Regions from separate parts of the Streptomyces sp. NPDC058663 genome, predicted to be linked through region 1. Evidence: riboswitches for the same ligand, from Rfam matches in the RefSeq annotation. Region 1 holds a riboswitch; each other region holds the start of a gene.
The links. A riboswitch is a leader RNA that binds a small molecule or an ion and turns the genes downstream of it on or off. The one in region 1 is predicted to bind cobalamin.

Region 1 (3,267 bases):
CTTCAGCGGCTCGAAGATCTGGTCCGGCTTGCCCCAGCCCGCGTTGCCCGCGTCCAGGTAGACCTTGGTCTTCGGCTGCTGCTTCAGCGTCTTGATGGCGCCCTTGAGGAGGTCGTAGCGCTCCTCGTGGAACTTCTCCGGGGTGCACTGGTCCACCAGGTGCAGGACCGCGTCGGGCTCCAGGATCACCGTGGCGGGGCGGTCGCCGATGCCCTCGGCGACCTCCTTGATGAAGGCGCGGTAGGCGTTGCCGTCGGCGGCGCCGCCGCCGGAGAAGTTGCCGCAGTCGCGGTGCGGGATGTTGTAGACGACCAGGATCGCCTCCCGGTCCGCCTTGGCGGCGGCCTCGGTGAAGCCCTTGGCCTGCTCCTTGGCGTTCTCCGGGATCAGCCACTCGCCGGCCGGCTGCTGAGCGATCTTCTTGATCAGGGCCTTGTTGGCCGGGTCGCTCTCCTCCGCGAGCGCCTTGGCCGCCTTCGCGTCCGGATTGACCCAGTACGGGTCGTCCCCCTTGGGCAGCTGGGTCACCGGCGCATTGCCGCCCGTGCCCCCGGCGGCACTGTCCCCGCCGCCGTCCGAGGTGCAGCCCGTGAGGAGCAGGGCGGCCCCCGCCGCCACCGCTCCCAGTGCGCGCACACGTCCGCTGTAACTGCCGTACATCGACTCCCCCTTGGGCGTCTGGCGAAGACTGACCGTCTGGTACTGAACGTCTGGCGGTGGCCGGACGTTGCAGAGGTGACTGACCGCCTCGTAGATGAAAGATGTTCCCGAGGCAGCCCCCCAGCCGCCCCTTCCCGGCCAAGGCCGGTCGAATCCAATCCTGACATACCTCCGCAGGTACCCGGCCGGTGCTCTCCCCTCGCCCGCCCGGGTGGGCACCCCGTTCAACCTGCTCGTTTGACAACGGCGCCCCAGGGGGTACAGGGGCGGCAGGCCAGGAGCGGGCTCCCGGGACCGGACCCGGCCCCGGGGGCCGGTCCCCGGGACCGGCGGGGGCGGGGGCCCGCGCCGCGCGGCCGCCACGGGGCGCGGAGCCCGGAACACGCCCCGCGACCTCGCGGTAACTTTGGGTCAAATACCCTCTGGAGAAAGGGGCTTGGCCGCCTTACAGTGTCCGTGAGGCCCCAGCCCCCGGCCCGCAGAGCCGAGTTGGCACTCCCCAGAACCTCCCGCACAGACGCCGGGCTTCTCCCGCAGTCCGTGCGCGTGCGGTCGAGGACCAGCCCGGTCGGCGGCTCCGGGGGGAGCGAGCGGCCGGCCGGGCCAGGTACCCGCCCCCCCGTCCCCCCATTGACAGTGCACTGCCAGGCTGGGACTCTCCGGAGGACAACTCCACACAACGAGGCGACGGTGAACAGGAACTCCGGTGCGATTCCGGGGCGGTCCCGCCACTGTGACCACACCTGCCACGGTGTGGAAGTCAGGAACTGACCCGTCGTCCTCCTGCCATGGGGCGTGGAAACCCCAGAAGGAGGCCCACCGCTATGTCCGCGTCTGCCCAGCAGTCCGCCCAGACCGGCGACCTCGCGTCCGCGACCACCCGCACCCGGGATCTGCTGATCCTGCTCACCGCGGTGATCGTCGCGCTGATCGCGCTGTACGCCGTGTTCATGGACAACGGCCACATCATCTCCGTGACCGGCAGTTATCTGCACGAGTTCTCGCACGACGGCCGGCACCTCTTCGGTGCCCCCTGCCACTGATCGGGGCCGTCCGCACCATGAGCAACCCCACACTCACCCTGCTCGGCCGCTCTCTCGCGGCGGGCGGGGCCGCAGGCCTGGTCACGGGCCTGTTCTCGCTCCTGCTCGCCGAACCGGTGATGGACAGGGCGATCGTCCTGGAAGAGGCCAGATCCGCCAAGGAGGAGGCCGCCGAGCACGCGCACCAGGCGGCGGGTGCCGCCGTCGCGCACCACGAGGAGCTGTTCACGCGCGGCCAGCAGCACTTCGGCCTGGTCGTCACGGCGCTCGTCGCGGGACTGGCGCTGGGCGCGCTGTTCGCGGTCGCCTACGCGCTGATCCACCGCCGCACCGGGTATCTCGTACGGGCCTGGCCGCGGGCCCTGGCGTGCTGCGGGGCGGCGTTCGTCGCGGTGGCGCTGCTGCCGGGGCTGCGCTATCCGGCGGCCCCGCCCGGCGTCGGTGACGCCGCCACCGTCGGGGAGCGCCAGCAGCTGTGGCTGGCGGCCGTCGTGATCGGCGTCCTCGGCATGGTGCTGGCCTGGCAGCTGTACGTACGGCTGGCGGGCAGGCCGGAGCCGGTGCGGCACGGTGCGGTGTTCCTGACCGGGGCGGCCACCCTCGCGGTGCTGTTCCTGCTGCCGGGCAACCCGGACGAGGTTCCCGTGCCGGCGACGCTGCTGTGGGACTTCAGGGTCCTGTCGCTGGGCTCGCAGCTGCTGCTGTGGGTGGTCTTCGCGGCGGTGTTCGGCGGCCTGGGGCTGCGGGCCGCGGCGCGTGCCGGGGTGCCCGCGCGTGCTCAGGCACCGGCGGCCACGGCGGGGGCACCGGTGGCGCCGGTCAAGTAGGCGGAGACGACCACGTTGGCCGTGTAGGCGCGGGCGGCGTGGTCGTAGGTGCCGCCGCAGGTGATCAGGCGGAGTTCGGCCCGGCCGTCCTCGCGCGCTCCGTACACCCTCTTCGCGTCGAACTTCTCCCGGCTGAAGACCTGGACGTCGTCGATGGTGAACTCGGTGACGGAGCCGTCCGCTCCGGTTATTTTGACCTTCTCACCGGGGCGGGCGGAGCTGAGGCCGTAGAACACGGCCGGTTTGCTCTTCGTGTCGACGTGTCCGACGAGGAGGGCGACGCCGCTCGCACCGGGGCGGGTGCCGTCCCGGAACCAGCCGACCGCGCCGGGCCGCTCGTACGGGGGCGGGTCGACGGCGCCGGTGGTGTCGAGTCCGCGGGTGATGACGGGTGCGGTGATGCCGAGCGAGGGTATGTGGACCCCCATCGGCTTCACCCCGGGCACCGGGTCGTGCGCCTCGGGCAGTTCGACCTGCAGCAGTGGGCGTCCCACCGCGGCCACGTCACCGGTGGTCGGGGCGGATATACCGCCCGGCCCGTCGGTGAGGTCGCGGCCCCACAGCCACAGTCCGAGGAGCAGCACCGCCCAGGCGACGCCGGTGAGCATCCGGCCCTTGCCGGACGCGTGGTCATCGCTCATGTCCGGTCCTCTCCTCTCCGCCGTCGGCGAGTGTGTCGGGTGGGTCAGTCGGCGGGCGTGCCGTTGCGGCGGCGCCGTACCGACCGTCCGGCGATG
Region 2 (3,267 bases), on a different contig from region 1:
TGGTGAGTGCGGACAGGATGTAGGCGACGGCGACGCCGGCGAGCACGAGGCGGGTGCCGGTCATCTGTCCGCCACGCCGGGCCAGGGTGTAGACGAGGACGAGGGCCAGGAGCGATCCGGCGAAGGCTCCGGCGGGCATGGTGACCGTCGTCGCGAGCCCCAGGCCGCTGCCGATACCGAAGACGATCACCAGGACGACCCCGGCCGAGGCTCCGGAGGAGATGCCGAGGAGGTAGGGGTCGGCGAGCGGGTTGCGCACGAGGGCCTGGAGCACCGTGCCGACGACGGCGAGACCCGCTCCGACGACCGCCGCGAGCAGGACGCGCGGCATCCGCACGTCCAGGACGATGGTCCGGAAGGGGCTCGGTCCGGCGCCGCCCGTGACGATGTCGAGGACCTGTCCGGCCGGGATCCGTACCTGTCCCAGGGCGAGTCCGGCGACCATCGCCGCCGCGAGTGCGGCGGCGAGGACGGTCAGGGCGAGGGTGTAGCGGAGCGGCCCGCGGGCGGGCGGGGTCCGGCAGCTCACGGCCGGTTACTTCTTGAGCTCGGGGTGGAGCTGGAGGGCGAGGCGTTCGATGGCGGCGGGGGCGCGGACGCCGACCACCAGCTCGGAGAGCGGCATGACGGCGAACTTCTTGTTCCTGATCGCCGGGACGTCCGCGAGGGCCGGGTCGTCGAGGAGGCGCTTCTTCTTCTGTGCGACGGTCGTCGACCCGTAGTCGATGATCAGGATCACGTCGGGCTTGCGGGTGACGATCTGTTCCCAGGAGGTGTCGGCGAAGGCCTTGGGGAGGTCGGCCATGATGTTCGTCCCGCCGGCGCGGGTGATCATCTCGTTGGCTATGCCCTTGCCGCCGGCGGTCTGGGCGGACTTGTCGCCGCTGTCGTACGCGAAGACCTTGACGGGCGGGACGCCGTTGAGGCGGGTTTCGGTGCGGGTGATGGTCTTCTTCGCTTCGGCGACCCAGGCGTCGGCGCGGTCGGCCACGCCGAACGTCCGCCCGGTCTCGGCGACTTCGCGGTAGATGTCGTCGACGGCGGACCTGCCCGACGTGCAGTACTCGATGTTGAGGCGGGACTCGATGCCGGACTTCTTCAGCTGTTCGCGGCTGCGGCCCTGCTTGGGGTCGAAGGCGGAGGCGTAACCGCCGTACACGAAGTCGGGGTTGGCTGCGAGGAGCTTCTCCTGGGAGGGGTACTCCTTGGCGACGACGGGGAGCTCGGCGTAGTCGGCGGCGTACTTCTCCAGCACCTTGTCGTCGAGGTAGGCGGTGCCGGTGACCGACTTCGCGAGGCCGAGTTCGAGGAGGACCTCGGTGGCGTGCTGGTTCATCGCCAGCGCGCGGGCGGGGGGCTTGGTGAAGGTGGTCTTCACCCCGCAGTTCTCGACGGTGTACGGGAAGCCGGGGGCGGCCGGGGCCTTGCCGGCGGTGGGGGCGTTGCTTGTGGTGCAGGCGGTGAGCGGGAGCAGGACGGCGGCCATGAGGGCCGCGCGGGTGCGCCAGGACATGCGAGTGCCTCCTCGGGGGATTTCCACGTCCCCTGTACGGATGGGAGGCGGCAGGCCAGTTCCTGGCTTCCGGCCCGCGGGGCGGGCCGGTCACAGTGGCGGGACCGTGCCGGATTCGCACCGGCTTCCTGGGGGCTGCCGCCCACGTCGCGCACAGTGTCTCACCCGGCGGTCCGGGCAGAGGCCGGGGCCTACCCCACCACCTGGACCTCTTCCTCCGTGATCACGGCGTCGACGATCCGGTACGAGCGGAACTGGAAGTCGCCCAGTCCTTCGGTGTCCGCGGTGGAGACCAGGACGTAGTGCGCGCCGGGTTCGTTGGCGTAGGTGACGTCCGTGCGGGAGGGGTAGGCCTCGGTGGCGGTGTGGGAGTGGTAGACGATGACCGGCTCCTCGTCGCGGTCGTCCATCTCGCGGTAGAGCTTGAGGAGGTCGCCCGAGTCGAACTCGTAGAAGGTCGGCGAGCGGGCGGCGTTGAGCATGGGGATGAAGCGCTCGGGCCGGCCGGTGCCCTCGGGGCCCGCGACCATGCCGCAGGCCTCGTCGGGGTGGTCGGCGCGCGCGTGGGCGACGATCTGGTCGTACAGGGCCTGGGAAAGGGTCAGCATGGGGCCCAGGATATGCAAACGGTCCCGCCCGTACCGAGGAGTGGTACGGGCGGGACCGGATGGTGAGACGGGCGTCGGTCGGCGCGGGCCGCAAGGACTCCCGCGGCGTCCGGCGCGCGGACCCGGGAGGTCAGTCGAGGTTGTCGAAGGTGTGCATGGCCGCGGTGTTGTCGTCGTCGGTCTCGGAGCGCGTGACGCCGCCCTGGCCGGGCTTGTTCTTCATGACCAGGTAGGAGACGCCGAGCAGCAGCGCCCACACCGGTGCGCAGTACAGGGAGATCCTGGCGTCCTTGTCGATGCCCATCAGGACGATGACCATGCCGATGAAGAGCAGCGCGAACCAGCTGGTGTACGGGGCTCCGGGGGCGCGGAAGCTGGACTTCGGCAGGACGCCGCGGTCGGAGAGCTTCCGGTAGCGGATCTGCGAGACGAGGATCATGATCCAGGCCCACATGCCGGAGATGGTGGCGAAGGAGACGACGTAGTTGAACGCCTCGCCCGGCCACTGGTAGTTGATCCACACGCCGACCAGCATCAGCGCCGCCGAGAAGGAGGTGCCGGCCAGCGGCAGTCCACCGGCGGTCAGCTTGGTGAAGAGCTTCGGGGCCTGCCCGTTCAGCGCCAGGTCGCGCAGCATGCGGCCCGTGGAGTACATGCCGGAGTTGCAGGAGGAGAGGGCGGCGGTGAGGACGACGAAGTTGACGATGGCTGCGCCGACGCCGAGGCCCATCTTCTCGAAGGCGGCGACGAAGGGGGAGACGCCCGGCTGGAAGTGCGTCCACGGCACGACCGACAGGATCATGATCAGCGCGCCGACGTAGAAGACGGCGATGCGCCACGGCACCGTGTTGATGGCCTTCGGCAGGACGGTCTTCGGGTCCTTCGATTCACCGGCGGTCACACCGACCAGCTCGACGGCGAGGAAGGCGAACATGACCATCTGAAGGGTCATGAGGGTGGAGCCGATGCCCTTGGGGAAGAAGCCGCCCTCGGACCACAGGAGCGAGACGGACGCGGTGTCACCTGCGTCCGAGAAGCCGATCGTCAGGACGCCGACGCAGATCAGGATCATGCCGATGATGGCGGTGACCTTGACCATCGAGAACCAGAACTCCAGCTCACCGAAGAGCTTCACGGAGATGAGGT
Region 3 (3,267 bases), on a different contig from region 1:
GCTCGGCCGTCCGGTGAGCGTCGAAGGGAACACCCTCGTCGTCGACGGCCGTCGCCTCACCGTCCTCGCCGAGCGCGAGCCGAAGCAGCTGCCGTGGGCCGAGCTCGGTGTCGACATCGTGCTGGAGGCGACCGGCCGTTTCACCTCGGCCGCGGCCGCCCGCGCCCACCTCGACGCGGGTGCGAAGAAGGTGCTGGTCAGCGCGCCGGCGACGGACGCCGATGTCACGCTCGCGTACGGCGTCAACACCGACGCGTACGACCCGAACGCGCACACCATCGTCTCCAACGCCTCGTGCACGACCAACGCGCTCGCCCCGCTGGCCAAGGTGCTCGACGACCTCGCCGGCATCGAGCACGGCTTCATGACGACGGTGCACGCCTACACGCAGGAGCAGAACCTGCAGGACGGCCCGCACCGCGACCCCCGCAGGGCCCGCGCGGCCGGCGTGAACATCGTGCCGACGACGACGGGTGCCGCCAAGGCGATCGGTCTCGTGCTGCCGAATCTGGACGGCAAGCTGTCGGGCGACTCGATCCGCGTACCCGTGCCGGTGGGATCGATCGTCGAGCTCAATACGACGGTCGCCCGTGACGTGACGCGCGAGGACGTGCTGGCGGCGTACCGCGCCGCCGCGCAGGGGCCGCTGGCCGGCGTACTGGAGTACTCGGAGGACCCGCTCGTGTCGTCCGACATCACCGGCAACCCCGCCTCGTCGATCTTCGACTCGGCCCTCACCCGCGTCGAGGGCCGACACATCAAGGTGGTCGCCTGGTACGACAACGAGTGGGGCTTCTCGAACCGGGTGATCGACACCCTCGAACTCCTCGCCGCCGGCTGACCCGGCACCCGGGTGGCCCACGCGGCGTGGCTCATTTCCGCACCCGGAGAGCGAACTCCCGTGACGGTGGAGGTCATTGCGCCTAGGGTGGTGGGTGCAGCTGGTTCGCCCTGCCCGCCAGGCAGACGCGTCGCAAGAGGGAACCCGGTGGGAATCCGGGACTGCCCCGCAGCGGTGAGTGGGAACGACCGCCGTCATACGCACTGGATCCGGACGGATCTGGGAAGCGACGGCCAGTAGGTGTCCGCCGGACGACGTCCGGTGGGTGGGCCCACGAGTCCGAAGACCTGCCCGCTGCCCGTACGCGACCGTTCGTGTACGGATGTCCCGGTGACCTCGTGGGCGGGTCGGCGTACGCATCAGGTGGAGGACCGCGCGTTGTCGCGCGCGGGTCCGGTCCGCCCGGTTCCGTCATCCCTTCGCGTCCGTGATCCGTCTCCGGGATCTCAGGAGTCATCTCGCGAAGGAGATTTCCGTGACAGCGAAGTCCGCAGCCGCGGCGGTACGTTCCACCGCGTACGGCTACCCCCGGCAGGGCCCGAACCGCGAGCTGAAGAAGGCGGTCGAGGGCTACTGGAAGGGCGCGGTCGCCGCCGAGGCCCTGGAGGAGACCGCCAGGGGCCTGCGCCGGGCGAACTGGCAGCAGTTGGCCGACGCGGGCATCGACGAGGTGCCCACCGGTGACTTCTCGTACTACGACCATGTCCTGGACACCAGTGTCATGGTCGGCGCTGTCCCCGACCGCCACCGCGAGGCCTTCGCTGACGGGACCCTCCCGGGCGCACCGTCCGGTCCGGACAGTGCGGGCCATCCGGACAGTGCGGGCCACCTGGACGGCTACTTCGCCATGGCACGCGGCAACCAGGACGTGGCGCCGCTGGAGATGACCAAGTGGTTCGACACCAACTACCACTATCTCGTGCCGGAGCTGGGCCCCGGCACCGTCTTCACGGCGAACTCGGCCAAGCAGGTCGCCGAGCTGAAGGAGGCGCTGGCGCTCGGGCACACCGCCCGTCCGGTGCTGGTCGGCCCGGTCACCTACCTGCTCCTCGCGAAGCCCGCCCCCGGTGTCGCCGCCGGCTTCGAGCCGTTGACGCTCCTGGACCGGCTGCTGCCCGTGTACGCGGAGGTCCTGGCCGACCTGCGGGCGGCCGGCGCCGAGTGGGTGCAGCTGGACGAGCCCGCCCTGGTCCAGGACCGCACCCCGGCCGAGCTGAACGCCACCGCCCGCGCCTACCGGGACCTGGGCGCCCTCACCGACCGGCCGCAACTCCTCGTCGCCTCCTACTTCGGCCGCCTCGGCGACGCACTCCCGGTCCTGGCCAAGGCCCCGGTGGAGGGTCTGGCACTGGACTTCACCGGCGCCGCCGCCACCCAGCTCGACGCGCTGGCCGCCGTCGGCGGGCTGCCCGGCAAGCGGCTGGTCGCGGGCGTCGTCAACGGCCGCAACGTCTGGATCAACGACCTGGAGAAGTCCCTGGCCACCCTCGGCACCCTGCTCGGCCTCGCCGGGCGGGTCGACGTGGCCGCCTCCTGCTCGCTCCTGCACGTACCGCTGGACGCCGCCGCCGAGCGCGACGTGGACCCGCAGATCCTGCGCTGGCTGGCCTTCGCCCGCCAGAAGAGCACCGAGATCGTCACCCTGGCCAAGGGCCTGCGCCGAGGCACCGCGGCGATCAGCGGCGAACTCGCCGCCAACCGGGCCGACCTGGCTTCCCGCGCCCGCTCCCCCCTGACCCACGATCCGGCAGTGCGCCACCGCGTAGCCGCCGTCACCGACGCCGACGCCCGCCGCTCGGCGCCGTACGAGGAGCGGGCCGCCGCCCAGCGCACCTCGCTCGGCCTGCCGCTGCTGCCGACGACCACGATCGGTTCGTTCCCGCAGACACCGGAACTGCGGACAGCCCGCGCCGACCTGCGCGCCGGACGCATCGACACCGCCGGCTACGAGGACCGCATCCGCACGGAGATCCGCGAGGTGCTGGCCTTCCAGGAGAAGGCGGGCATCGACGTCCTCGTGCACGGCGAGCCCGAACGCAACGACATGGTCCAGTACTTCGCCGAGCAGCTGACGGGGTACCTCGCCACCCAGCACGGCTGGGTCCAGTCGTACGGCACCCGCTACGTCAGGCCGCCGGTCCTCGCAGGCGACATCTCGCGCCCCCAGCCGATGACGGTGCGCTGGACCACTTACGCCAACTTCCTCACCGACCGCCCGGTCAAGGGCATGCTGACCGGTCCCGTGACGATGCTCGCCTGGTCGTTCGTACGGGACGACCAGCCGCTCGGCGACACCGCCCGGCAGGTCGCCCTCGCCCTGCGCGACGAGGTGAACGACCTGGAGGCGGCCGGGACCCGCGTCATCCAGGTCGACGAGCCTGCCCTGCGCGAAACGCTCCCGCTGCGCACCGCCGACCACGCGGCCT

Region 2: linked by a shared signal. The riboswitch ahead of ACFWVV_RS29680 (ABC transporter substrate-binding protein) and the one ahead of ACFWVV_RS24335 (CbtB-domain containing protein) in region 1 are both predicted to bind cobalamin.
Region 3: linked by a shared signal. The riboswitch ahead of metE (5-methyltetrahydropteroyltriglutamate--homocysteine S-methyltransferase) and the one ahead of ACFWVV_RS24335 (CbtB-domain containing protein) in region 1 are both predicted to bind cobalamin.

What each region holds. Positions count from the first base shown of each region.
Region 1 covers NZ_JBHXRV010000034.1:91,030-94,296, forward strand. The annotation lists gene ACFWVV_RS24330 (glycoside hydrolase family 6 protein) at 1-660, opposite strand, end outside; cobalamin riboswitch at 1,325-1,451, shown strand; gene ACFWVV_RS24335 (CbtB-domain containing protein) at 1,485-1,703, shown strand; gene ACFWVV_RS24340 (CbtA family protein) at 1,721-2,530, shown strand; gene ACFWVV_RS24345 (class F sortase) at 2,482-3,171, opposite strand; gene ACFWVV_RS24350 (hypothetical protein) at 3,216-3,267, opposite strand, start outside.
Region 2 covers NZ_JBHXRV010000048.1:60,177-63,443, forward strand. The annotation lists gene ACFWVV_RS29675 (FecCD family ABC transporter permease) at 1-529, opposite strand, end outside; gene ACFWVV_RS29680 (ABC transporter substrate-binding protein) at 536-1,513, opposite strand; cobalamin riboswitch at 1,549-1,674, opposite strand; gene ACFWVV_RS29685 (Mov34/MPN/PAD-1 family protein) at 1,705-2,121, opposite strand; gene ACFWVV_RS29690 (amino acid permease) at 2,252-3,267, opposite strand, start outside.
Region 3 covers NZ_JBHXRV010000010.1:169,775-173,041, reverse strand. The annotation lists gene gap (type I glyceraldehyde-3-phosphate dehydrogenase) at 1-841, shown strand, start outside; cobalamin riboswitch at 926-1,151, shown strand; gene metE (5-methyltetrahydropteroyltriglutamate--homocysteine S-methyltransferase) at 1,317-3,267, shown strand, end outside.